Regions from separate parts of the Paraburkholderia sp. RL17-337-BIB-A genome, predicted to be linked through region 1. Evidence: riboswitches for the same ligand, from Rfam matches in the RefSeq annotation. Region 1 holds a riboswitch; each other region holds the start of a gene.
The links. Region 1 has a riboswitch for manganese ahead of P0D84_RS00045 (sodium:calcium antiporter). Riboswitches for the same ligand answer to the same signal wherever they lie in the genome.

Region 2: it holds a riboswitch for manganese, as region 1 does, so the genes downstream of both, P0D84_RS07960 (TMEM165/GDT1 family protein) here and P0D84_RS00045 (sodium:calcium antiporter) in region 1, are expected to answer to the same signal.
Region 3: it holds a riboswitch for manganese, as region 1 does, so the genes downstream of both, P0D84_RS04170 (TMEM165/GDT1 family protein) here and P0D84_RS00045 (sodium:calcium antiporter) in region 1, are expected to answer to the same signal.
Region 4: it holds a riboswitch for manganese, as region 1 does, so the genes downstream of both, mntP (manganese efflux pump MntP) here and P0D84_RS00045 (sodium:calcium antiporter) in region 1, are expected to answer to the same signal.

What each region holds. Positions count from the first base shown of each region.
Region 1 is NZ_JARESY010000001.1:6,507-12,459, reverse strand. Features, by position in the region: gene P0D84_RS00055 (hypothetical protein) at 281-1,000, shown strand; gene P0D84_RS00050 (NADP-dependent oxidoreductase) at 1,220-2,239, opposite strand; yybP-ykoY riboswitch at 2,407-2,577, shown strand; gene P0D84_RS00045 (sodium:calcium antiporter) at 2,678-3,688, shown strand; gene P0D84_RS00040 (hypothetical protein) at 3,853-3,975, opposite strand; gene P0D84_RS00035 (hypothetical protein) at 4,804-5,598, shown strand; gene P0D84_RS00030 (DUF1254 domain-containing protein) at 5,623-5,953, shown strand, end outside.
Region 2 is NZ_JARESY010000001.1:1,748,382-1,754,334, forward strand. Features, by position in the region: gene P0D84_RS07940 (ankyrin repeat domain-containing protein) at 10-537, shown strand; gene P0D84_RS07945 (LysR family transcriptional regulator) at 762-1,724, shown strand; gene P0D84_RS07950 (hypothetical protein) at 1,755-1,919, shown strand; gene P0D84_RS07955 (c-type cytochrome) at 2,313-3,056, shown strand; yybP-ykoY riboswitch at 3,331-3,512, shown strand; gene P0D84_RS07960 (TMEM165/GDT1 family protein) at 3,527-4,117, shown strand; gene P0D84_RS07965 (hypothetical protein) at 4,646-5,158, shown strand; gene P0D84_RS07970 (YMGG-like glycine zipper-containing protein) at 5,130-5,603, shown strand.
Region 3 is NZ_JARESY010000001.1:875,678-881,630, forward strand. Features, by position in the region: gene pepN (aminopeptidase N) at 1-1,032, opposite strand, end outside; gene P0D84_RS04160 (hypothetical protein) at 1,062-1,247, opposite strand; gene P0D84_RS04165 (DUF4136 domain-containing protein) at 1,246-1,944, shown strand; gene P0D84_RS04170 (TMEM165/GDT1 family protein) at 2,072-2,644, opposite strand; yybP-ykoY riboswitch at 2,694-2,872, opposite strand; gene P0D84_RS04175 (beta-ketoacyl synthase chain length factor) at 3,502-4,380, shown strand; gene P0D84_RS04180 (lysophospholipid acyltransferase family protein) at 4,364-5,158, shown strand; gene P0D84_RS04185 (phosphopantetheine-binding protein) at 5,133-5,432, shown strand; gene P0D84_RS04190 (acyl carrier protein) at 5,435-5,686, shown strand; gene P0D84_RS04195 (COG4648 family protein) at 5,686-5,953, shown strand, end outside.
Region 4 is NZ_JARESY010000004.1:730,327-736,279, forward strand. Features, by position in the region: rRNA gene rrf (5S ribosomal RNA) at 47-159, shown strand; partial or broken gene P0D84_RS48325 (ATP-binding protein) at 369-524, opposite strand; gene P0D84_RS48330 (DUF4142 domain-containing protein) at 736-1,245, shown strand; gene P0D84_RS48335 (TIGR00645 family protein) at 2,517-3,080, opposite strand; gene mntP (manganese efflux pump MntP) at 3,158-3,724, opposite strand; yybP-ykoY riboswitch at 3,736-3,901, opposite strand; partial or broken gene P0D84_RS48345 (transposase) at 4,206-4,554, shown strand; gene P0D84_RS48350 (hypothetical protein) at 5,112-5,953, opposite strand, start outside.

The DNA of each region.
Region 1 (5,953 bases):
TCTCGACCTGATTTCAGGATTGGGTGTCGGTACGGTTCGCCTTGGTGTTTCCTGGGATTTCATGGTGAAGGCCGATGGCAGCACTTTGCACCAAACAGGGTGGCGTTCCTCAAATCTCTTCTTAATGCAGCCCGTACGCGGGGCATGAAGATTCTCTTCCAGGTGGGTATGTACGCGCCTGCAAGCGCCTACAAATGCGCTGGTACTCAGAGGCCGCCGAGCGGCTCTTCGGGACGGCTTGACTTGTGACGCCGTCTTTTCGAAATATTTGAGCTCGCTCATGGATGTGGTCTTGCCATTTACCGCCGACATCGAGCTGTTAAATGAAACCAACTGGGGTTTCTCGGCATCCGATCCGTCCTACGGAAATCCGAAGGGAATCGCCGGCTACATTCCGACGCGCGAGAGAGCGCTCTACACGAGCGCCAAGACGTTCCTGAATACGAAAGCGCAGTCGGGCTACCGAACGGTTCTGCATACCCAGGGGATCTCTTATTTTTACAACTCGGCTTATCCGAACAATGGTTGGAAGCCGCCTGCATCAAATCCGCTGATCCAGGCAACGGACGACATCAAGGCCGTTGGGAATAAAACGGCAAGTGCCGCCATCCCCCTGAATGCCGCCGTTGACGTGGTCGATATCCATCCGCACTTCAACAGCAGCGAATACGTCATGCTGGTGCAGGCCTTTATCGATACATTGTCGAGCGTTGTTCCCAATGGGCCTAAAAAGCTCTGGCTCACGGAAACCAACAATGGCACCGATGGCACGGACGCTGGACAGACCGCTGCGTTCAACCAGTTGAAAGTGTTGATGAATAACGGCTCTGTGCAGAAGGCGTTCTGGTACGTTGTGCATAATGGCGATCTTGGCAATGGCGAAGGCGATGGTTATTCGATTTACGATACCAATCGCAATCTGATCCCGCCGCAGCTCGCCGCTACCATTAAAGCCTATACCGCTACCATTCCGCGTTCGCAGCGGTTCTTGTCAGGATAGTATGTGACGCCCGTGAAGTAAGCAGCGTATCCGCTGCTTCCATGATCTCAAGCGCCTGCCGGATAGTCTCTTCGCGCGATTTTGGATGCAGTGGGTCCTGACCGGTCTTGCAAAAGGCTTTGCAAACACACGTCGCACTCTATTCGATGCCAATCTCCGCACGGTGAGATTGGCGCGTCGAACAGGCTGAGCCTGCGGGATACATCCCGCTGGCTCTGATCACACTCTCACCAGCAGCTTCCCCAGATTCTTCCCTTCGAACAGGCTATTCAGCGCATTCGGCAATGCGTCGAAACCATCGACGTACGTCTCCTGATACACAATTTCACCGTTCTTCACCCACGGCGCGACCGTCTGCAGCATTTCATCCATCCGGTGCACAAAGTCGCGCGCCAGAATTCCCTGGATCGTCGCGCGCTGAAACAGCATGTGCTGCAAGAAGCGCGGCGCGAGGTCCGGCGTGTCGAGACCGCCGTCGTATTGCGCGATCGCGCCGCAGATCACAATTCGCGCGCGGCGCTTGATGAGCGGAATCACCGCGTCGGTGACCATGCCGCCCACGTTGTCGAAATAGACATCGACGCCGCCGGTCGCGGCTTGCAGCGCTGACTGCAGGCCTTCGGGCGTGGGATGCGCGCGGTAGTCGACCGCGCCGTCGAGCTTCAACGTGTCGGTCAGAAACGCGCACTTGTCCGGGCCGCCCGCGATTCCGATGACGCGGCATCCGGCACGCTTGCCGAACTGCGCAACCAGCGAGCCAACCGCACCCGCGGCACCGGACACGACCAGCGTGTCGCCCGGACGCGGGCGGCCCGCTTCCATCAAACCGAACCACGCGGTGCGTCCCGGCATGCCGAGCACGCCGAGCGCGGTCGAAACCGGCGCTGTGTCGGGGTTCAGCTTCGTCAACTCGCTGTGATGGCACCTGGCGTACAACTGCCAGCCGCTATAGGCCGAGACCCAGTCGCCCTGCTTGAACAGCGGACTCGCCGACGCCACCACTTCACCCACCACGCCCGCGCGCTGGACGATACCGAGCGGATGCGGCACGTCGTAGGTATTGCGTTCGTGCTGCTGGATTCGAATGTACGGATCGACGCTGACGATACGCGCCCGGATCAACACCTCATTCGAAGACAAATGGTCGTCGAGTTCGCTTTCGCGCAACTCGTAATGCTCATCGCTAACGCGTCCTTCGGGACGTTTGACGTAAAACCACTGGCGATTTCGATAACTCATGTGAAGACTCGCTGCTGTCGTAGACGATGAGTGATCTTACCAGTGGGGCAATCGCTCGCCCGCGGCGCGCCTGACCTCGTATCGTCGAACGGATGCGGCGAGGCCGGGTGGCATCGGAACATGCGCGAGATCCCAAGCTTGTTGAAAGGCGCCCGTCCCGTTAGAATCCCCCGGTCACTGGGGAGTAGCCTTCCTTCAATCATTGAAGGATAGCGCGTCAACATACTTGGCCTGCGGGTCATGGCGCGTTCGACCGGGTCGGTTTGGCGAGACCATTGGCGCACTGCTTCGTTCTGGTCGGACGGGTCGCGGTGCGTCATTGGTTTGTCATTACGTCCGACCGCGGAGTTGCCCTGTGAAACATCGTTGTGCCCTGCCAGTCTCCCCACTTGGCCGTCCGTCGTGCCGCTTCCTCTTTGCTTTTGCGGGGAGCCGCGCATGACCGGTCTGCTCTTCGAACTCGCCATCATGCTGGTTGTCATTCTGGTGGCGGCTGAGCTCTTTACCAATGCGCTCGAACATCTTGGCGAGCGCCTGAAAATCTCCGAGGGCGTGACGGGTTCGCTGTTCGCGGCGGTCGGTACCGCATTGCCCGAAACCCTCGTCCCGCTGCTCGCGATTGCAGGCGGCACGGCCGATAGCGCCGTCAATCAGGAGATCGGCGTCGGCGCGATTCTCGGCGCGCCGCTGATGCTTTCCACCCTGTCCACTTTCCTGATGACGCTCGCGATTCTCGGCTCGCGCGGCGCCAAAGGCTGGGTCACGCCGGAGCGCACCGGTTTCACGCGCGATCTGAACTACTTTCTGTGCGCCTTCGTGCTGGCGGCCGCGGCAATGTACGTGCCGCACGAAGAGACGATCGTGCGGGCGCTGTTCAGCGCGGCGCTGGTCGGCGTGTACATCACTTATGTGGTGATGACGTTTCGCGCCTCGAACAAACTGGTCGACGCCGGCCATGGCACCGAAGCGCCGGGCAAGATGCTGCTGTCGCGTCTTGGCTTGCCTACGAATCTGGCGACCATCGCGGTGCAACTGGCACTGGCCGTTGCGTTGCTGGTGTGGGGCGCGGAAGGTTTCATCCACGGGGTGCGGGGCGTGTCACAGGCGCTCGGCGTCTCGCCGCTGCTGCTGTCGCTGCTGATCATTCCGATCGCCACTGAGTTGCCCGAGAAGGTCAACAGCATCCTGTGGATTCGCCGTGGCAAGGACACGCTGGCGTTCGGCAACATCACCGGCGCGATGGTGTTTCAGGGCACCTTGCTGCCCGCGATCGGGATTCTGCTGACGCCGTGGACACCGCGCATTGAAGTGTTGACCGGCATCGTGATCACGCTCGCCGCTGCCGCGTGGTTGCGGATCAATGTGCGCAAACGCGGTGTGCCGGTGTGGGCGTTGCTGGTGTGCGGCGTGTTGTACGCCAGTTACCTGGTGATCACGCTGACTCGCTAAGCGAGTAATGAAAGGCCGGGATGGCCGCGCAAAAGCCGCAGCGACGGCCACAACAAAGGCAGCCTTTAATTAGACGGTCCAGCAGCCGCAGCCGCTGTCGCTGTCGTCATCGCGCTATCCGGCTTGAACACCGTCTTCCAGTCATCCTTCATATCGACGACGAGTCAGCCCTTCACGCCGACTTCGTCCAGGCCCCTGTCGAGCTTGCCGCTTTTCGCCGTGCGGTCGTACGCATATTCCCGTTCGCCGTCGGTGTGATGCACTAGCACGCGCGAAGCGTGGGCCATCACCCGCCGAGGTCCATTCAAGCAAGGGCATATCGCCGTCTGCGTTGACGAAAGGGATCACTGGACGCCTGCCGATCACGCGATCGATAGCGAGCAGTTTCGCCGCGCCGTCGACCAGATTGTCGACCTGCGCAAACCGGGTCAACGAAAACCGCGCCGTTCGTCGACGGTCAAGGCAATGCAGTACCGGCGCATGGTGCGAGTTATGAAAGCTTCATCAAAAGCGGTGACTCGAACTTCAAGCGAACGCCCGTTTAATCGGGTAAAGCGGTTATTGCAGCCCCTGCGAGCGCTTTTTCGCCAAACAGCCCTTTAAGTTGGCCAGCCTGGGCGGCTGAAACATGTACCGCTTTTCTGAATGCGCCTAAAAGCCGCATATGGGCGTGGCGAAAAATGCTAATTGAATTCAAAAAAACTATGCGCCGCCTTTGATCCGATGTTCCTTTCTATCGTGTTACAAATTTATCTCTGTAATTTTGAGAAACATTTGCTAGTATTCCGCAACAATGTAGCCACCGGGAGTCTTTTATCGGCTACATGCTTTGTTTTGTGTTGCGTCTCTCTTGTTCAAGGAGCGTCCATGCAAGCCCAATGTGCAGCCGCAGCGCTTTCTCAGATTGATTGATGGATTTAACGCGAGTTAATCGCGCGCCTCACTTGCTTTGCATCTTTTTACCCGGCTGCGCGTAGCTGCCGGGTGAGCGAACGCATGCCCGAAACTAATTCGATTTAATTCGAAAATACGAATACTGGTTCTTCTTGCTCGATTTGCGTTGGGCAAAGGAATACGTTCGCCTATAAAAAATACCCGAAGACGAGGTATGAGAAATGGATTGCAAAGGCACGGTTTGGTCGGCAGCGTTATACGCCGCTTCGGTGGTGTTGTCGCCGGCATTCGCCCAGGCATCGGCCGACGAAGCCAATAAGAGTAATAACCCACTTAACCTGGCCGCCTCATTCAACATCCAGAATTACTACACGCCGAGCGTGTTCGGCGCGAGCGCGCACACCAATGATCTGCTGCTGCGCCCCACTGTCCCGATCGGCCCGAACAGTCTGATCGGCGTGCCGGAAATCTTCCGCGCCACTGTGCCGGTCAGCACGCGCCCCGACCCGAGCGGCGGGTACAACACCGGTCTCGGCGACCTGAACCTGTTCGACATCTTCCTGCTTTCGCAAGGCGACGTGCAGATCGGCGTAGGTCCGCTGGTGACCATGCCGACCGCCACCGATCCGAGCCTCGGCACAGGCAAGTGGCAGGCCGGCCTTGCCGCCGTTGCCGTGAGTGCGACCAAGGCGCGGCTACTTGGCGCGCTGGTGCAGTGGCAACACTCGTTCGCCGGACAAAGCAGCCGGCCGACCACGCAGTCGCTCACGGCGCAACCGTTCGGCATCTTCAACCTGCCGGGCGGCTGGTACATCCGCTCGACCGGCACTTGGACTTTCGACCTTCAACACGGCAGCTATTACATCCCGGTCGGCCTCGGCGCCGGCAAAGCGTGGAAAGGCGGTTCGACCATCTACAACGCGTTCATCGAACCGCAGTACTCCGTCGCCCATTCCGGCGCGGGAGTGCCCAGGTTCACGATCTTCGCGGGCCTGAATATGACGTTCGGCAAATAGACCAGAACCTGAGAGAAAGCAGACATGACATTGCTTAACCGCCTGCAAATCGGCGCAGTCGTCGCCGCCCTGTCGCTGACGATGTTGCCGTGCACCCAAGCCGCCGCCCAGGCCAGCGCCCCGTCCGCGGGCGTCACGGCCTCTCCGGACGAAGCGCGCGCAATCGCCAAAGATGCGTTCCTGTACGCATATCCGATGCTGTTCAACTACAAGACGCTTTATCAGCAGGCGCTCGATTCCAGTTCAAAGTCTTACGTGGGCGGCTTCGGCAAGTTCCGCAATTACTCCCGGCCGTACGGTCCCGAGAACAAGGAAATCGTGACGCCGAACAACGACACGCCGTACTCGTGGGCAT
Region 2 (5,953 bases), 1.7 Mb from region 1:
TCGGAAGTCATGCCTGTCCCGCAACCGGGAGCGAACCAGCGCGTCGAAGCGCATCAATACGACCGCGAATGGTTTAACGCTGCACGAGAAGGACGATGGGACATTCTCGATGCTTTGCTCAAGGCGGGTTATCCCATCGAAAGCGCCAATTCGAGCGGCTACACAGCGCTGATTCTTGCCGCCTACGACAATCATCCTGATACGGTCGACAAGCTGATGGCCGCCGGCGCGAATGCGTGCGCAGCAGACCATAATGGCAATACAGCTTTGATGGGCGTCATCTACAAAGGTCAGCTCGACATAGCAAGGACGCTCTTGCAAACGCACTGCGACGTTAACGCAACCAATAATGCGGGCGAAACCGCACTTGCTTTCGCCGCGCTGTTTGGACGCTTTAGCCTGTTCGATGACCTGATCGCACATGGCGCGGATCCGGATCATGAGGACGCACGGGGAAACACTGCGCTTGCGACGGTTCGAGCGCAAGGCAATACGGCGGCAATGGCAGCACTTAGGAAAGTGGGTGCGACGCACTGATTTCACTGAGAGGAATCAATCTGGAGTGCGCGTGGTAGCGGCTTGTCGTCAAGATAACAAAACCGTAATCCTGGGGTAAGAGTCAGGTCAAGGTGCGCCTATAACAATAGGATCCGTTGAACGAGTTCGGCAGAGCAGCCGGACAAGTGGTCTCGTTCTTTCGCCTGCCCATGTCTCCCGCACGGAGTCGTCGTGAAAATCCCTGACTGCCGCAGGACGACGCCATGAATCAATTAGCCGCAATTCGTATATTCGCCAAGGTCGCCGAGTGTTTGAACTTCGCGGAAGCTGCCAAACAGCTTGGTATCTCAAACTCGGTGGTTACGCGCAGCGTGGCAGTACTTGAGCAACACCTCAGTGTTCGGCTGGTTAACAGGACTACACGCCGCGTATCACTTACGACTGCGGGCCAATTGTACTCGGAGCATTGCGGAGAATTGCTAAGCCATCTCTGCGCGATGGACGAGTGCATGGCAATAGCCGCGGGCCCCTCTGGAGGATCTCTACGCATTGCGTCGTGTTCTTCTTATGCCACTACCGATTTGCTGGAGGTACTAGCGGCTTATCGGCTGCAAGACCCACGCATGCAGTTCGAATTGACGGTATTCGATGACATGGCAGATGTCACCGTGGCGAATTTCGACATTTGCTTCAGCATAGAGCGCCACTTGCGCGATCCGTCGCTGGTGTGCCGTCCGCTCGTGCAGACACAGGATGTGATTGTCGCGAGCCCCGCGTACCTGTCTCGTCGAAGCCCACCGCGAACACCATTGGAGCTCTCTTCGCATGATGTACTCGTGACATCGGACGCCCCTGGCCGTTACTGGGAGTTCCGCGGCAAACACGGCACCCAGCGCGTGGTGATGCGACCTATCCTGAACATGCAGAGTCCGCTTCTGGTGAAGCGCGCGGTGCAGGCTGGCCTCGGTATAGCGCGCCTGTCAAAGCCGCTCGTTCAAAGCGAGTTGTCGGATGGCACATTACGGCCGCTGCTGACGCATGTCGAATTGTGCGGCAATGAGCGGACCGTATGGATTCTTTACTCGGGACAATCGCATATGGCGCTGCCACGCAGAAGGTTTGTCGACTTCGTTGTCGAACGTTACCGTCAAAGTGCGACGGAAGACGAGAATGAGACCGCAGTCCCTATGGGATTGACCGGGTCTGCATTAGCCAGTTTTCTTTAGCTCAAGCACGTATCCGGCACGTGTCACCGTATGAATCAGTTTGACGCAGAATTGACATCCCACACGTTCGCACGCGCCGTCGTGGCCCTGAAGCGCCATCTGCTGCGCGACGCCCTCGACCGCAAACAACGCGGCGAACGTTTTGCGCCATGGCATCGCTTCACTGCGGTCACTCAAGTTCCGTCCGCTTTCTGAGCAGATGTGCTTCCTTTGCGCTACTGCGCTGCCGGCACTTCAACGTGACAACGCTCTTCGCACCACTCGTACCATCCTAAATTCCAGGCAAACTTCAGGTTTCGCTCTTGAGTTGTCTGTGCACTTTACAAAGAAGTCCTTCGAGGCGAAATGAAAGTGTCGACTCGATTTATCGCGGGAGAAGAGGGCCGGCTGGATAACCGTTACGTTGCGGTCCGATTACAGTTTTGTCATCGGACATACTCACCGATCGTCTTTATCGAGGCTCAAATCCTTACGCATGCTCAATCCCTGAGACTTCATAGCGATCTTCAATGAGCGTTATCGATAGAACCAAATTCACCCGCCGGTTGACCATCGACACACTGATGCAAACCTCAAGTGGAAGATCAGATGCTCGACATCATCAAGCGATTCAATGTACGCAATTCGGACAACAGGACTCGCGCAGAGCATGGGCGGCACGAGAAGGTGGGTTCATATCTTCGACACGTCCTTTCGCGCGGCGCGCAAGTAGGTTTGGTGGCGTCGCTTGGCGCGTTCGCGAGCCTATGCTTCGCCCAGAGTCAGGCTGCGACCGCAAGTACAAACAACGTTGCGCAGGGTCCGTCGATTGCGACATGTGTAGCATGCCATGGTGCGCTGGGTGCCGGAAGTGAAATGGGCATGCCGCGGCTGGCAGGCAGGAATCCGGAGTACCTTGCACACGCGCTGTCGATGTTCAAGGCCGGCACGCGTGTCAGCCCTCAGATGCAGGCGGTCGCTCAGAACCTGTCGGACAGCGACATGCGAGCTCTCGCGGTCTTCTTCTCGAACCAGCATCCGCCGCTTGTGAAAGCTTCACAGCCGCCAGCGCCGGAGCTCGTCGCGGCCGGCAAGCAACTTGCCGAAGTGGGAGCGGGCACGAGCGTACTGGCATGTTTCAGTTGCCACGCCGCGGGCGGCAAGGGCGATGGCGCGCGCTTCCCCACTATCGCAGGCGAGCCCGCCGCTTTTACCGTCGCCCGGCTGCACGAATTCCAGGCGCGCGCAAAAGCCTCACCTCCGAAAGCTGGAACAATGACGGCGGTAGCGGCTACGCTGAATGACACGCAGATCGAGCAGGTCGCCGCTTATCTGTCCGTTACCGGGCCCTGAATATCTGGAGCACGGAGCACGGAGCACGGAGCACGGAGCACGCGACTGGCACTGGCTTGTACAAACGGGTTCGGGACAAGCTGCTCCGGGCGGCTAGCCGGCGAACAGAGAAATGCCAACGGGGCCTTGACCTGACCGGGACGCCCTTCGCGGCGAAACAAAGCCGGTCTCCCCCAATGCCAGCCGGTGACCGCTCCGAATGGAATATCTGCTGAACGCCACGAGCTTCCGGCGTGATGACTTGCCTCTCGTAACACACGGCGCGATAGAATCGCGCCTGCTCATTGGGGAGTAGCCGCCTCGAACGCGATGTTCGAAGGCGCACGTCAACATACTTGGCGAGTCGAGAGACCCGCTATGGCGTGCGCAGCTAAGTGCCTGGCAAGACCGATGACACGCATTCCGACCGGACCGGGTCGCCGGAATGCGCGTCATTGCGTTCTTTCAGCGCGGCTCGGGTACAACAACCCATGCAATCCTTCCTTGTTTCGACCAGCGTGGTCGGCCTTGCCGAAATTGGCGACAAGACTCAACTCCTGTCCCTGGTATTGGCAGCGCGATATCGCAAGCCCATTCCCATCATCCTTGGTGTTTTTGCCGCTACCATCATCAACCATAGTGCATCCGGCGCACTCGGCGCGTGGCTTGCGAGCGTGCTGAGTCCGGGAATTCTGAATTGGGCGGTAGTCGCGTCGTTCGCGGTGATGGCAGTGTGGATTCTCATTCCGGACAAGCTGGACGACGCTGATACGGTGTTGGCGAAAAACTCGATGGGTGTGTTCGGCACAACCGCGCTCACATTCTTTCTCGCTGAGATGGGCGACAAGACCCAAATCGTCACCATTGCTCTCGCTGCGCGATTCCACGAGTTCTTCGGGGTCGTCGCGGGTACGACGCTCGGCATGATGTTGGCAAATGTGCCCGTCATCTACCTGGGACACACGTTCGCCGACCGCCTGCCAACAAAGGCGGTCCACATTCTGGCCGCCATCATTTTCGTTGTCCTCGGTGTGCTCGCCCTCAGGACCGCGCTGTACCCGCAAGCGCACCCGCTGTTCTAATTCGAGAGGTTGCTTCGTCCGTTCAAGGCGTATGCCGTCTCCGGCGAGTGCCTTGAGATTTGCACCGCGTCAGCGCGCCGGACCGCTCCACCAATTCGTTAGACAAACAACGCTCTGAAGAGCGCTGAAAAATCGGCATGCCCGCACTTTCGTTATGGGCACTGTTTCGATCAATAACGCCCCAATTATCTGGCGAAGTCTCTTGTGACAAAGGAGACTCAAGTGTTCCAGCATTTTTTGCAGGGCGGGCGCCGCAGCCGCCAGGAACCGTTGTCACCTCCGCCAACGCTGATCTACCGCTCACCCCGTCACACCTTCCCTGGCACGGTCCACGTTGCACGCACGGTGCTGGAATAAGCCGGTGCGCTCCATCGTTTACTCGTCGTGCAACCACGTCCTGAGCGGTCCTGAGCGGCGAGGCCTATCGCGGCTAGGCCCGCGCCGTGAACTTGCGCCAGCACACCGATGTGCTGGGCGACGCCGACGACACGACGTCGAAAACGTCGGGGATTCATGTGGCCATACATCATGGACAAACTGCTTCGTTTCGGGACATTGCTCGCATGTCTCGGCTTCGCCGCGCCTGCACTCGCGCAAACCTACGACGAGCAACCGGTGCCGGTCGACAGCGCGAATTGCCGCGCCGTTGTCGGGCAGGCAGAAATCGATGGGACGATGCAGCAGGTCGTCGGACGTGCGTGCCTGCAAAGTGATGGGACCTGGCAGATTGTGCAAAGCCAGGATGGCAGCGTGCCGTGGTACCCCGTCGCAGCCTATCCCTATCCCGACGCCTGGTGGTGGGGGCCGCCGATATTCATTGGCGGCGGCGTGAGCCTGATCTTTGTCGACCATTTCCATCACTTTCATCATTTCAACCACTTTCATCAGTTTGGTCACGATCACTTCGCTCCAATCGGCACGGGCTTTCATCGCGGCCCGTTCCCCGGCGGTGGTATGCGTGGTTTCGGTGGGATGAGGGGATTCGGTGGGACGAGGGGAGTCGGCGGCATGCATGGGTTCGGCGGCATGCATCGGCGCTAGCCCAACTTTCCCTGTATGCGGCTCGTTGCCCGGCACCGGAAAGACGTTCGACCAGTTCCGCGCAGACGACGCCTCATGCCGGCAATTTGCGTTCAACCAGGTGGGTGGCGTGTCGGCCAACCAGGCGGCAACCGCGAGCGCGGTCGGCAGCGCCGCCATTGGAACGGGGCTCGGCGCGGCTGCGGGTGCGGCGTTCAATGGAGGCGCCGGCGCGGCCGTGGGCGCGGGTGTCGGCTTGCTAGTCGGGAGCATGGTTGGCACGAGCGCCGCACAAGGCTCGGCCTACGAAGTGCAGCGCCGCTACGACTATGCGTACCTTCAGTGCATGTATGCCGCCGGCGATCGCGTCCCGGTTCGCGGGCACATGATGGTCGCGCCCGGGGGCCAGCCCTATGCGCCGCCGCCCCGAGGCGTGCTGCCACCGCCGCCTCCGCCAGCGAGTTGATGGTGAAAGTGGTAGATCTCGACAAAACCGGGAAAGCCTCCTTCGTGCACGGGGTGCGCGTGGCCGGGACCGCAATAATATTCGGCGCTCGCAGGATCGGTCATCATGTACTCCTGATCACAGGAATTCATCGATGTGTCGTAAGGCGCCACGGCACCGCCGCCCAGCACCGAGGCTGTAAACACCCCTGTCAAAGGGGGCAAAATGATGTGCCGCACGGTAAGACCTCATCTGATACGGCGGAACGACTCCGCTAAAGATTTAGACCCGGCGCGGCAAGCATGTCCGGGGGTCGTCCAGGGGAAATCAGGGCGTGACGAGCAAAGACGTATGCAGGCCCATCGAGTCGT
Region 3 (5,953 bases), 870 kb from region 1:
GTCTGTCGCACCGCCCGCCATGTCGGCGGAGAACTCCTGATCGCGGAATACCGTCAGGCCTTCTTTCAGGCTCAGCTGGAACCAGTCGCGGCAGGTCACGCGGTTGCCGGTCCAGTTGTGGAAGTACTCGTGGCCGACCACCGCCTCGATGTTCGCGAAGTCGGTGTCGGTTGCCGTTTCGGGGTTCGCCAGCACGTACTTCGTGTTGAAGATGTTGAGCCCCTTGTTCTCCATCGCGCCCATGTTGAAGTCGCTCACCGCGACGATCATGAAGCGGTCCAGATCCAGTTCCAGCCCGAAGCGCGCCTCGTCCCAGCGGATCGAGTTGACCAGCGAATCCATTGCGTGACGGGTCTTGTCCAGATCGTGCGGCTCGACCCACACCTGCAGCAGTTTTTCCTTGCCCGAGCCGCTCTTCACGCGTTCTTCGAGTGCCACGAGCTTGCCCGCGACCAGCGCGAACAGATAGCTCGGCTTCCTGAACGGATCTTCCCAGCGCGCGAAATGGCGGCCGTCCGGCAAATCGCCTTCTTCGAGCAGATTGCCGTTCGACAGCAACACCGGATAATCAGCCTTGTTCGCGCGCAGTGTGACCGTGAAGGTCGCCATCACGTCCGGGCGGTCGAGAAAATAGGTGATGCGGCGAAAGCCCTCGGCCTCGCACTGCGTGAAGAAGTTGCCGCCCGAGACGTACAAGCCCGACAGCGTGGTGTTTTCCGCCGGATTGCAGATACTGGTGAGCGTGAGTTCGAAATTGTCGGGCACGTTGTCGAGCGTGAGACCGTGCTCGTGCGCATGCGCGTTGGCGAACGGGGCGCCGTCGATCGCGGCGCCGGCGAACTCGAGTTGTTCGCCCATCAGTTCGAGATTGGCGGCGCGGGACGCGTCCGGGTTGCGGCGCACACGCATCGTATTCCTGACGACGGTGCGTTCGGGGACCAGATCGAACTCCAGGGCGACGGTGTCGATCAGGAAGGCGGGCGGCGCGTAATCGGCGCGGCGGATCACATTGGGCGTTGCGGTATCGGCCATGGCGTTCTGTAGTGATGGGACTCGAGCCGTCACGCGTGCTCATGGCGCGCGAGCCGGGCTTGTCGAGCCATTGTACAAAGGCTCGGCGGATCGTGCGGGTCGAACTTTTTACCGAATCGCCAGGTCAGCGTATTATCGGGCGCCCGCGCGGCGACGGCTGCGCGCAAACGAACCCGGTCAAGACCGGCAATAACAGGCAACACGAGGTAGATCATGAAAATCGATCGATGGACCCGCCGCGCCACGCTGTTGCTGGCCACGCTGACGGTGCTGCTGTCCGGCTGCACGACCTACGTGACCACCGAGGTTACGGCGTTTTCCGACTGGAGCGGCAATGACGCTTCCCGTACCTACGCCTTCACGCGTGCAGCGGATCAGCAGAACAATCTCGAACTCACCACGTACGAACGCTTCGTCGGCAACGAACTCGCCACGCACGCGTTCCGTCAGGTCGACGCTTCACAGGCCCGCTATCTGGTCGGGCTGGCGTACGGGATTCGCTCGGACATGGTAACGGTCGCGCAGCCGGTGTATTACAACCCCTGGCCGGCACCGTACTGGGGTCGGCCGTTCGATCCGTGGGGCCCATGGGGCCCGTTCCCGACCGCGTACGTGAATCAGAGCTACCCGATTTTCACGCACCTGCTCGGCGTGCGGATCACCGAGCGTGCCAGCGGCAAGGAGGTCTATAACGTGACGGCGCGCAACGCGGGCGGCGAGCCGTCGCTGGTGAGGGCCATGCCGTATCTGGCACGCAGCGCGCTGGCCGATTTCCCGCTCGGCAACGGCGTGGTCCATACCGTGAAGATTCCCGTGGATACGAACGGCGGAACCTCGAATGAAGTGGCTACGATGGGTGCCGCACCCGCAGTGGCGCCGGCGGCAGCGTCCAGCGCGGAGGTCGTGCAGTAAGCGGTAAACCGTTGCATCGAACAGCAGACGTTGCGGCGCAACAAAAAACGGCCCGGCAGGTCATTCCTGGTGGGCCGTTTTGCTTCGCGAGCAACGCGCGCGCAGAGCGCTGCATGAGTGGGCTTGCTTAAATTCCCACGCCGAACAGCGCCATCGTCCCCAGAATCACGAACATCACCGCGGCGATGGCGTGCACGGTTCTGGTCGGAAGCTTGTGGGCGAAGCGGTCGCCAAGCAGGATCGCCGGTACGTTGGCGATCATCATGCCGAGCGTCGTGCCGGCCACCACGCCGAAGAAATCGTGAAAGCGCGCGGCGAGGGCGACGGTCGCAATCTGTGTCTTGTCGCCCATTTCCGCGAGGAAGAACGTCACCACGGTCGCGCCGAACACGCCGAAATGCGTGCGGTTGGTGTTGGCCTCTTCATCGTCGAGTTTGTCCGGCACGAGAATCCACAGGCCCATCGCAATGAACGACGCGGCCAATGCCCAGCGCATGATGGTCGGCGTGAGCAGCGAGCCGAGCCAGGCGCCGAGTGCGCCGGCGCAGGCGTGATTGACGAGCGTAGCGGTCAGTACGCCGAGAATGATCGGTATCGGCTTGCGATAGCGGGCGGCGAGGACGAGCGAGAGCAGTTGCGTCTTGTCGCCGATCTCGGCGAGCGTGACCGCTCCGGTCGAAATGAGAAAAGCTTGATTCACGGTGTTTTAGTTCCTCGGGCCGAGATGTGCACGAGCGACGACCCACGACACCGCCGGGCCCTGTTGCGGCGTGTGTGGATCATCGGTCTCGCCAGGCCAGAGGCTGCGGCTGCCATGGCCATAAAGGCCAAGTTTGTTGACAGGCGCCCCCGCGAGCCACACGTTCGACGCACCGTATGACAGCGGTGCGGACATGCCGCGGGGCGGCTACTCCCCAATGAGGGACGGAGTATAGCAGGCGTGGCCGCGCGTTACGCGCCAATTCCCGCCATGGTGTCGCTGCTCCCTGCGCAAATGGCATTGCGCTAAGCGCTCGTCAGTCGTGCCATGGGATTTGAACGCCACATGGGCGTATAACGCAGCGCATCACTCATCGGAAAGGCACCGAAGCCTTCAAATGTTCCGAAACGAAACACTATTCAGAAAGTTAAATGAAAGCATTTGCATCGACTTGTGGATACAACACCGCTCGGTTGGCCGGCAGAGCGCAGTGCGAGTGGCCTTCCAGCCCCATTCCGGATGCACCAGGTGCTACCGGGCCTGCATTGCGGCGTTGTCCAGTGATTCGTCGCACCTGCGATACGGATACAGATAGATACGTCTTTTGTGGCTGATTTAATCCAGAATATTCAGTATGATTCCGGCGACCATAGGGAGCCCGAGACAATCCTGCAGACAATTGGCAAAGGCGCCTAAATAACCGGGGCCAAGTGCCGTTAAATTGCTGAACCCTATATAAGAAGATTGGATTGACCCCCGGCTGGAGATTGCCGTTCCGCGCGGTGCGCACGCTGTGACGGCCAGGTATTCCGTCAGGCGCCCTCAGCCTCTCCTCGCTTCTACGCGCGAACACCGATATGCCCGATCTGCACTGGACCATTCCGGTCGCTCGCTGGTCTAGCTGGCCTGCTGCCGCAACTGCCGCACCCGACATCGGCTTTATCGAGCCGATCGTGCGTCGTCGCCTGAGCACTTTGTCCCGCGTTGCCCTGAAGGTCGCGCATGACTGTGTGGCGCAAGACGACATCCGGGTTGTGTTCGCCTCGCGTCACGGCGAATTGCGCCGTACAACTGAGATCCTCCACGCCATCAGCGCGGGCGAGCCAGTCTCGCCAACGGCCTTCAGTCTGTCCGTGTTGAACGCAATGACTGGCGTATTCGGCATCGCGCGCGGCGATCGTTCCGCCGCCAGCGCGATCTCGGCCGGTGCCGAGACGCTCGGCTACGCGTTGCTGGAGGCGTACGCGCAATACACCGCCCAGCCCGGCTCGCCGGTCTTGCTGGTGTACGCCGACGAACCAGCCGATCCGGCATACGGCACGATTGAAGACGAAGTGCAGGGCGGCGCGATCGCTATCCTGCTGGGCGGCGAAGCAGCGATGGGGCAACTCGTCTGCACGTTGTCGGGCGCAGGTGAACCGGAGTCAGCGAAGACCGCTGAGCAGGCAGGCCACGCAGGTGGAGCAGGTCACGCAGGTGAGGCAGGCGAGGCAAGCCACGCAGGTGAAGCAAACCACACAGGTAAGGCAAGCCACACAGGTGAAGCAAACCACACAGGCAAGGCCAGCCAAGCAGGCAAGCCAACCCTCGCAATCGAGCCAGGCGCAGCGCTCCCGGCCGCAAGCTTCGCGACCCAGACCCAGGCGCTGCTGCATTGTCTGGAAACGGGCAAGCCCGCCGTCTGGCGAGGCGCCGGCGCCGCCTGGCATTGGAGGTGGCATGAACGCGCGCCTTGATTACCTTTGGCGATTCTTCGCGACGGGCATGGCCTTCGTGGTGTTCGGCGTCTGCGGTCTGCTGTTTTCGGTATTGGTGTTCCCGCTCGCGTGGCTGTGGCCGCATCGTGCCTCGCGTCAGCTTGCGGTGACGACCGTGATCCACTGGTTTTTCCGTGCCCTGGTCGCGGTGTTGCAGCGCATCGGCGTGATGGAGCTCGAGGTGTCGGGCGCAGAGGCATTGCGCGCCGGCGGGCCGGCCATCGTGGTCGCCAATCACCCGACGTACCTGGACGTGATGGTGCTGTTGTCGCTTACGCCGCGTGCCTGTTGCGTGGTGAAAAACGCGCACTGGGGTAATCCCTGTTTCTGGGGAATCGTGCGTTCGGCGGAATATGTGAGCAATGCCGATCCCTCGGAGCTGGTCGAGGCCGGCGCGCGGCAACTCGCAGCGGGCTACACGATGATTATTTTTCCCGAAGGCACGCGCAGCCCAGCGCCGAACCGGCTGCACGCATTTTCACGCGGTTTCGCGCACATGGCGTTGAAGGTCGGCGCGCCGATCGTGCCGGTGCTGATGGATTGCGATCCGCCGGCGTTCACCAAGCAGATGCGCTGGTACGACGTGCCGGCGCGCGCTTTTCGCATACGTGTGAACGTGCTCGCGCCGTTTGGCGTCGAGCGGCTCCCGGACCACGATCCTTCACCGTCTCTCGCGGCGCGCAGCGTGACCAGCGCCATCGAAGCCCACATTACTCAGCACCTGTTCGACTATGGATTCTTTAAAACTGGAAATTAAGCAGCTCCTTATCGAAGCCCTCGATCTGGAAGACCTGAGCCCGGCCGATATTGACGACGACGCGCCGTTGTTCGATACCGACGGCATCGGTCTCGACTCGATCGACGCGCTCGAGATCGGCATCGTGCTGCGCAAGCAATATCAGCTGACGATTGCCGCGAACGACGAACGCACCCGCGATCACTTCCGCTCGATCAGCACGCTGGCCGCGCTGGTAGCGAGTCAACGCGAAGCGGTGCATGCTGTGAACGAAACCACAAAAAAGGGGGATTAATCGTGTCCGAGGCAGAGATTCTTGAACGCATCCGCGCCATCTTCAAAGAGAACTTCGCGATCGAGCCCGAACGTGTGACGCCCGACGCGCATCTCTTCGAAGACCTCGATCTCGACAGCATCGACGCCGTCGACCTCGCGATCAAACTGCAGGAAATGACCGGCCGCCGTATCAAGCCGGAAGAATTCAAGTCGGTGCGCACGGTCGGCGACGTGATCGGTGCGGTTGAGTCCCTGCTGGCGGCACAAGGCTGATGCCATCCGTGCGCTCGCGAATGAAAGCGGCGGCGAGCCAGCCCGGTGAGGCGCAGCCTGGCACAGAACGCCACTGGGCCAAAACGGTGGTGCAGGTCCTGTTGAAACTCGCGTACCCCGCGTTGATTCTGTGTGCCTGGCGCTGGGACACGCCGCGCTACGTCGGCTGTATGTTGTTTGTCATTTTGTGGCTGCAACGCTGGGCCGGCAGCGGTCCGGTCGCGACTTCGCTGCGCCGGCTCTCCACGATCGACTGGACCGTGGTCG
Region 4 (5,953 bases), on a different contig from region 1:
CCAGATTGGTTGTACTGCTCCACGAGCAGTGCGACAACAAGTCATGCCTGATGACCATAGCGAGTCGGTCCCACCCCTTCCCATCCCGAACAGGACCGTGAAACGACTCCACGCCGATGATAGTGCGGATTCCCGTGTGAAAGTAGGTAATCGTCAGGCTCCCCTGCAGTAACAGAAACCCCACCCCCAAAAGGTGGGGTTTCTGCGTTTATGCACAAAAAATTTGTAGTCCTAGGAATAAGAAGCCGGATTTTGATATTTGCAGAGCCGACCAGTCGATACTGGGGCACCGCTTGTTGATTTGCGCTGAATCTTGACCCAGGATTTGCATCGAATACTGACCCACCCTTTGATCCAGTTTTGGGGTTTCAGGTTGGGTGTTTCGGGGTTCGTTTTCTCTCCTTTTCAGGTTGTGTCATGCTGTTCCTGAAACGATAGCTATCGTTGCCGGTTTCTACAATGTGACAGTGGTGCGTGAGCCGGTCGAGCAGCGCCGTGGTCATCTTCGCGTCGCCGAGGACGTTACCATCAAGAAGTCTGCATCTGCTGCTGGCACCTCAACTCGATGAATTCGGCCGGATGCGTGACCTCGACGGGCATCGTCAAGCGTATGTAGCCATCGAGGAAGCGTAGTATGTATACTGTGTTGTAGACGCGCTCAGTGAACGGTGAGTCAAGGACCGGAACGCGAATCGGGGGGGAGCAATGAACGTTAAACGTACCGCTGGAGCGCTGTTGCTGTTCCTCGCATCGACGATTTGCGCATTTGGCCAGGAGGCGCGTCTGACCGACGCACAAATCGTCGGCATCATCCTTGTGGCGAATCAGGCGGAAATCGCGGCCGGCCAAACAGCCTTGCGCAGAACGCAGTCGAGAAGCGTACAAATCTTCGCGAGTCGGATGGTTGACGAGCATGGACTGGTCAACCAGGAAACCGCCGGATTGATGCAGAGACTCGCGGCGACTCCACAACGAAGCGGGATTAGCGATGCGCTGACGCAGCAGAGCTACGACGACCTTGTGAGGCTCAACGCAGTCGAAGCTCACGAGTTCGATCAGGCGTACCTTGATCGCGAAGTGATCTCCCTGCAACAACTGGTCAAATCGGTAAACACCTTCATTCGGTCCACGACGAACGCGGAGTTAAAGGCGCTGCTCGTCCGGTCTCGCCCGTCTTTTATTTTCCATCTCGACCAAGCTCACCGCTTGCAGTTGGCGCTGGAACACCCGCGGTTCCGACGATGATTTGCGCGGGCGGGATCAGCGTGAGGGCGATCCGATCTGGAGCCGGCGTCCGACGCTCTCGCTCGCTTATTAAATTTCCGTAAGGGTCGCCCGCGTTGGATACGTACGACCGTAGCCGGCAAAGAACAACCGTTCGACGTCGACGCCCCCGATCGTTGACAATTACCGTACCGGTTTTGTCGGTGGGGCGGACGTGGACGTGAGGAAAAAGGTGGACTTAGACCGATGAAGTATTTCGCGCGGAGAAGGCGACGCGCGTTTGGGAGTCGCTCCGTTTTGCACTACAAAGTGCCCGACAGCGCCGCAATGCTGTGGCGGCTTCGCCGGGGGCGCATTCGATATGCAGGGGGGGCGAACTCGGAGTAAATTGTGTTTTCGCCTGATATCGCCGTTGCCGTACTCGTCGCAGTGATGGCCGAGTAGCGTTCGCTTTGTTCTATGACGCGACCGCCAAAGTTCGCTAACCTGTCACCTCGACTCTGGAGAACCTCATGACAGATATCGCACTTGCACGCAAAGATGCCTGCCTCGCAGTGGTCCATGCGGTATTGACGGACTTGATTGACGACAGCAATCTAATCGACGCGGCTCTACGTGTTGCGGATTAGCTAGCAGATGATCTTGAAGGCAAGATCACCGAGAACGACGCCGTACTACTTGCTGTCGCCGCACAAAGTCAATCGCGCGATTCGCGAGTGGTACGACGTGGACGGCAACTCGATGGACGCGATGAGAGTCGCAGACTTTGTCATCGATGAACAAATGGACGGGTACGACTGCGCAACCAGTCCACATGAAACGACTTCGTCCGCGAAGAATCCAGGCGCGAGCGGCGCAGTGATTCGGCCAATCGGATCACCGGTGCGGCCCGTTCATCACTGAGGCGCGAGCCTTGCCGATGCGGGCAGGAGTTTCCGCGGCGGGAAACCGAAAGCGGATGCGTCCAATGCTTGACGGTCGACGACGCGGTTCGTCTTCGATCGTCAAGATCTGCGGCATTTCCCAAAATTTACTTCCGTTTTCGTGTCCCATTTGGCGCCTTCCGCCGGGAGGACCGTGCGCCTGCGGCCTTGTGGGAAATTTAGTTCCCGCTGCACGGGAGTGTCTCTCATTGAATGGCAGGACTCAGGCCGTACGGCGGCCGTTCGCAGATCACGCGGGGCGTTCCGATGGAATCGCGCGAAGCACAGCACGAGCAAATTGGCCAATTTTCGACATTGGCTATTGCGGCCGTCACGGGGCGAGCGACATGCCCGTCCCGTCCAGCAGAGCTAGGACGTCCGGGAGTGCTTCCGCGCCCGCGCCATCAGCAAATCCATCAACGCTAGCAGGACAGCAGAGACGACGAACGTCATGTGGATACCGATTCCCCAGGCGAGTTCACGATTGCTCACGCTACCTATCTTCATAAAAGCCTTCAAGACCTCAATTGCCGAGATGGCTACGATTGACGCCATCAGCTTGAGCTTCAGATCACTGAAGCCCACATGCCCGATCCATTCGGGAGTGTCTTCGTGGCCACCAAGTTCGAGTTTGGACACAAAGTTCTGGTAACCGCCGAACATGATCATGAGCAGCAGGTTGCCCATAAGCGAAAGATCAATGAGCGACAGAATGCCGAGAATGGTGTCGTCAGCGCTAATGAACAGAGCATGTCGGGCCATCTCCCAGCTTTCCTGGCCGAACTTGATCAGGATGAGAATAAGGCTCAGAGCAAGCCCGACATAGACTGGCGCAAGCAGCCAGCGGCTCTGAAAGATGCCTTGCTCAAGGATGTGTTCGGCGATGTTGCTTGGACGGCCGCTTGTTTTATCTGTGGGACGGGTTTGTGTCATGAAACAGGAGGTAACGGGTTGGGAATGAAAGCTCGCCTGGGCGAGTTGATATGCACTCGATTGAAGGGGGAGGATCTTCAGAACAGCTGCAGGTGCTCGACCAGAATCGCGCAACCAATGCCGATGAGCACGACACCGCCCGCCAGTTCTGCGCGCCTGCCTACGACGTGACCAATGACACGGCCAAGTAGGACACCGATCGTGACCATGAGCGTTGTGGCAAGGCCGATTGCAGCAGCAGTGGAATAGATGTTGACGTTCACAAAGGCAAGGCCAGCGCCAACCGCCATCGCATCAATGCTTGTGGCAAAGCCGGTCAGCGCGAGCAACCAGAACGAATGAGCGGCCGGTTTCGTCTCCTCGGCTTCCTTGACGGAAAAGCTGTTGAAGACCATGCGGGCCCCGAGAACAAAAAGCAGTGTGAACGCGATCCAGTGATCCCAGGCGGAGACATATTGGGCCGCGGCTCGCCCGAGGAACCAGCCAACCAAAGGCGTCAACGCTTCGATGACACCGAAGATGATGCCGGTCCGCAGAGCTTCGCGCCAGTGAGGGCGATGAAGAGTGGCCCCTTTGCCAATTGCTGCTGCAAAGGCATCGGTCGACATTGCAAAAGCGAGGAAAAGCGTTGCGACGGGATTCATAAGAGAAGTGAGTCGTGGTCGGGCGGAAAACCGCGACACACCGCCGCGCCCGACCGGTCGCGAGGTGTGTCGATGGTCTTGCCAACCAAAGGGCTACCTGCACCACGGTCTGTGCGACCGAGGATGTTGGCGCAGGCGCTTCTGGGTAGAAGCCGGCTACTCCCCAAAGACAGGCCTCAGCGTACCATCAAAGAAAGGTTTAGGTAATGAAACTCGCATGACATAGCCGGTTTTGCTCCAAGACCTCAAGGTGTCTGACGAGCTCGTCGAGTCGATTGAGCGCGGCGATCTGCTCCAGCAGCCTCGGTTCGAAGACGTCGTGCTTCAGCGAGCTTGAAGAGGTGTATGCCGATTGCATGAGACAGGACTCGGCCAGGAACAGCCACTAGCATTGCGCCGCTGGATGACCGGACCCGGTCGAGGCTGTGTGAAAACGCATTGATCGCCTAAACTGAATCAACGCACTGAGATCGGTTGTCTCATGGAGCGATTCGTTGAAGGCGATGACCGCAAGCAGGTCGCACTACTTCCCGAATGCGTCGACGACTATATCGGACAGGACGATCCAGTCCGGGTCATAGATGCCTTCGTCGATGAACTGGACCTTGCGGAACTCGGTTTCAACGGTATCACTCCCGCAGTCACCGGCCGCCCGTCCTACCACCCAGGCGTGATGCTCAAGATCTACGTCTATGGGTATTTGAACCGCGTGCCGTCTAGCAGACTTTCGCCGCGACAACGGCTCGGCCATTCGCAACGTATGCCGTCGTTTCATCGAGCTGTGTCGCGGACTGAAGCTGCTATCCAGCGACACGGTGGCCATCGACGGGCTCTTTACCAAGTGGGACTTCGTCTACGTCGCAAGGAACGACGAGTATCGATGCCCCGCCGGCGAGCGCGCAATCCGTCGATTCACGACCATTGAAAACGGGATGACGCTGCAGGTGTACTGGCCCAGCGCCTGTCCGCGTTGCCCACTCAAGGAGCGATGCTCACCCAACGATTACCGCCGTATCCGACGATGGGAACACGAACACATACTCGACGCCTTGCAGCGTCGGCAATAAAGGCGATGAAGATGAATGGAACCTAAGGCCCGGAGGGGCCTTTTACGCTCGAAACGTTACGTTAGCGCGGGCCGGAATTACCAAACTTGCTTGGTCGGGCTGGCGAGATGAGTTTCAGTGAAAAGAAAACAGTTTCCACACGGCCTCGGTCAGTTGCGGACGGTCGATTCCACGATTGTTGCACCGCTCGAATCTGGCACCCTGTCGGGAAACATCTACGGCATACCCATCATCCGGCAGCTATTCCGGTACCTATTACTTTCATGTGACGGGTCAGCAGTAACAGGCATTCTCGCGGGGCGACTTCGAGTTATTGGTTCCTAAGCCAATCTTGCACCGAGGAGAGCAAGCGCCTTTTCGTTTATCTTCCGCGAGGCATCCGCGACGAACTTTGCTGCGGTGCGCCGAGGAATTCCCATAGTGCGGGCAAAATAAGTTCTCAAACGGGCTGGGTCGTCTGGCAATTTGCCATCCACAAGTTGTCGAAACGCTGCACGAAACCCGCTTTTCTTTTCGGCAGGCAAATGCCAGATGTCAATTTCGAGATCCTTCTTCTCGATGTTGTTGACCTTGAATGTTGTCCACATCCGCTTTATAAACGGATTTGCAGTGAAGTTTTTGTATCCGCGAGCCGCGTATAAGATGCTGAGGAAATGAGCCTCCTCAAGAAACCCAATTATGTTTGGTTGTCCAGATTGCCACTGCCACAGGCTGTCGATCATGGAAGCAAGAATCTTGCATTCGGAGTGCGTAGCAGCGAACAGTTCGCCACCGTTATATTCAACACGCTCATCCTCGCCCGGCTTGATTTTTATGTTTTGCCAGTCATTAAGGGCCGCCCTCATCTGCTGCCGCGTAATACCATTTATGGCCGAATTTATTTCGTGCACTTCATTGCCAAGCGTATAGGTAATGCATCCAAATTCATCGATAGTGTCGCTTAGCTTTTCTACGTTTGAATTCCAAACGCAATCGCTGTCAAGAATGATGAATTTTTCCGTGGACGCGTTTCCGGCAATGTGTTTAATAACGTCCAGAATGTAAAACTGATTTCCCCAAAATTTAGCTTTATCTCGCGGGAGCCTGTAGGTGACAGGAAGCTGGATAACTTCCACACCAAGTCGATCAAACAGAGCCTGCATGTCAAAACCATCGACACTTC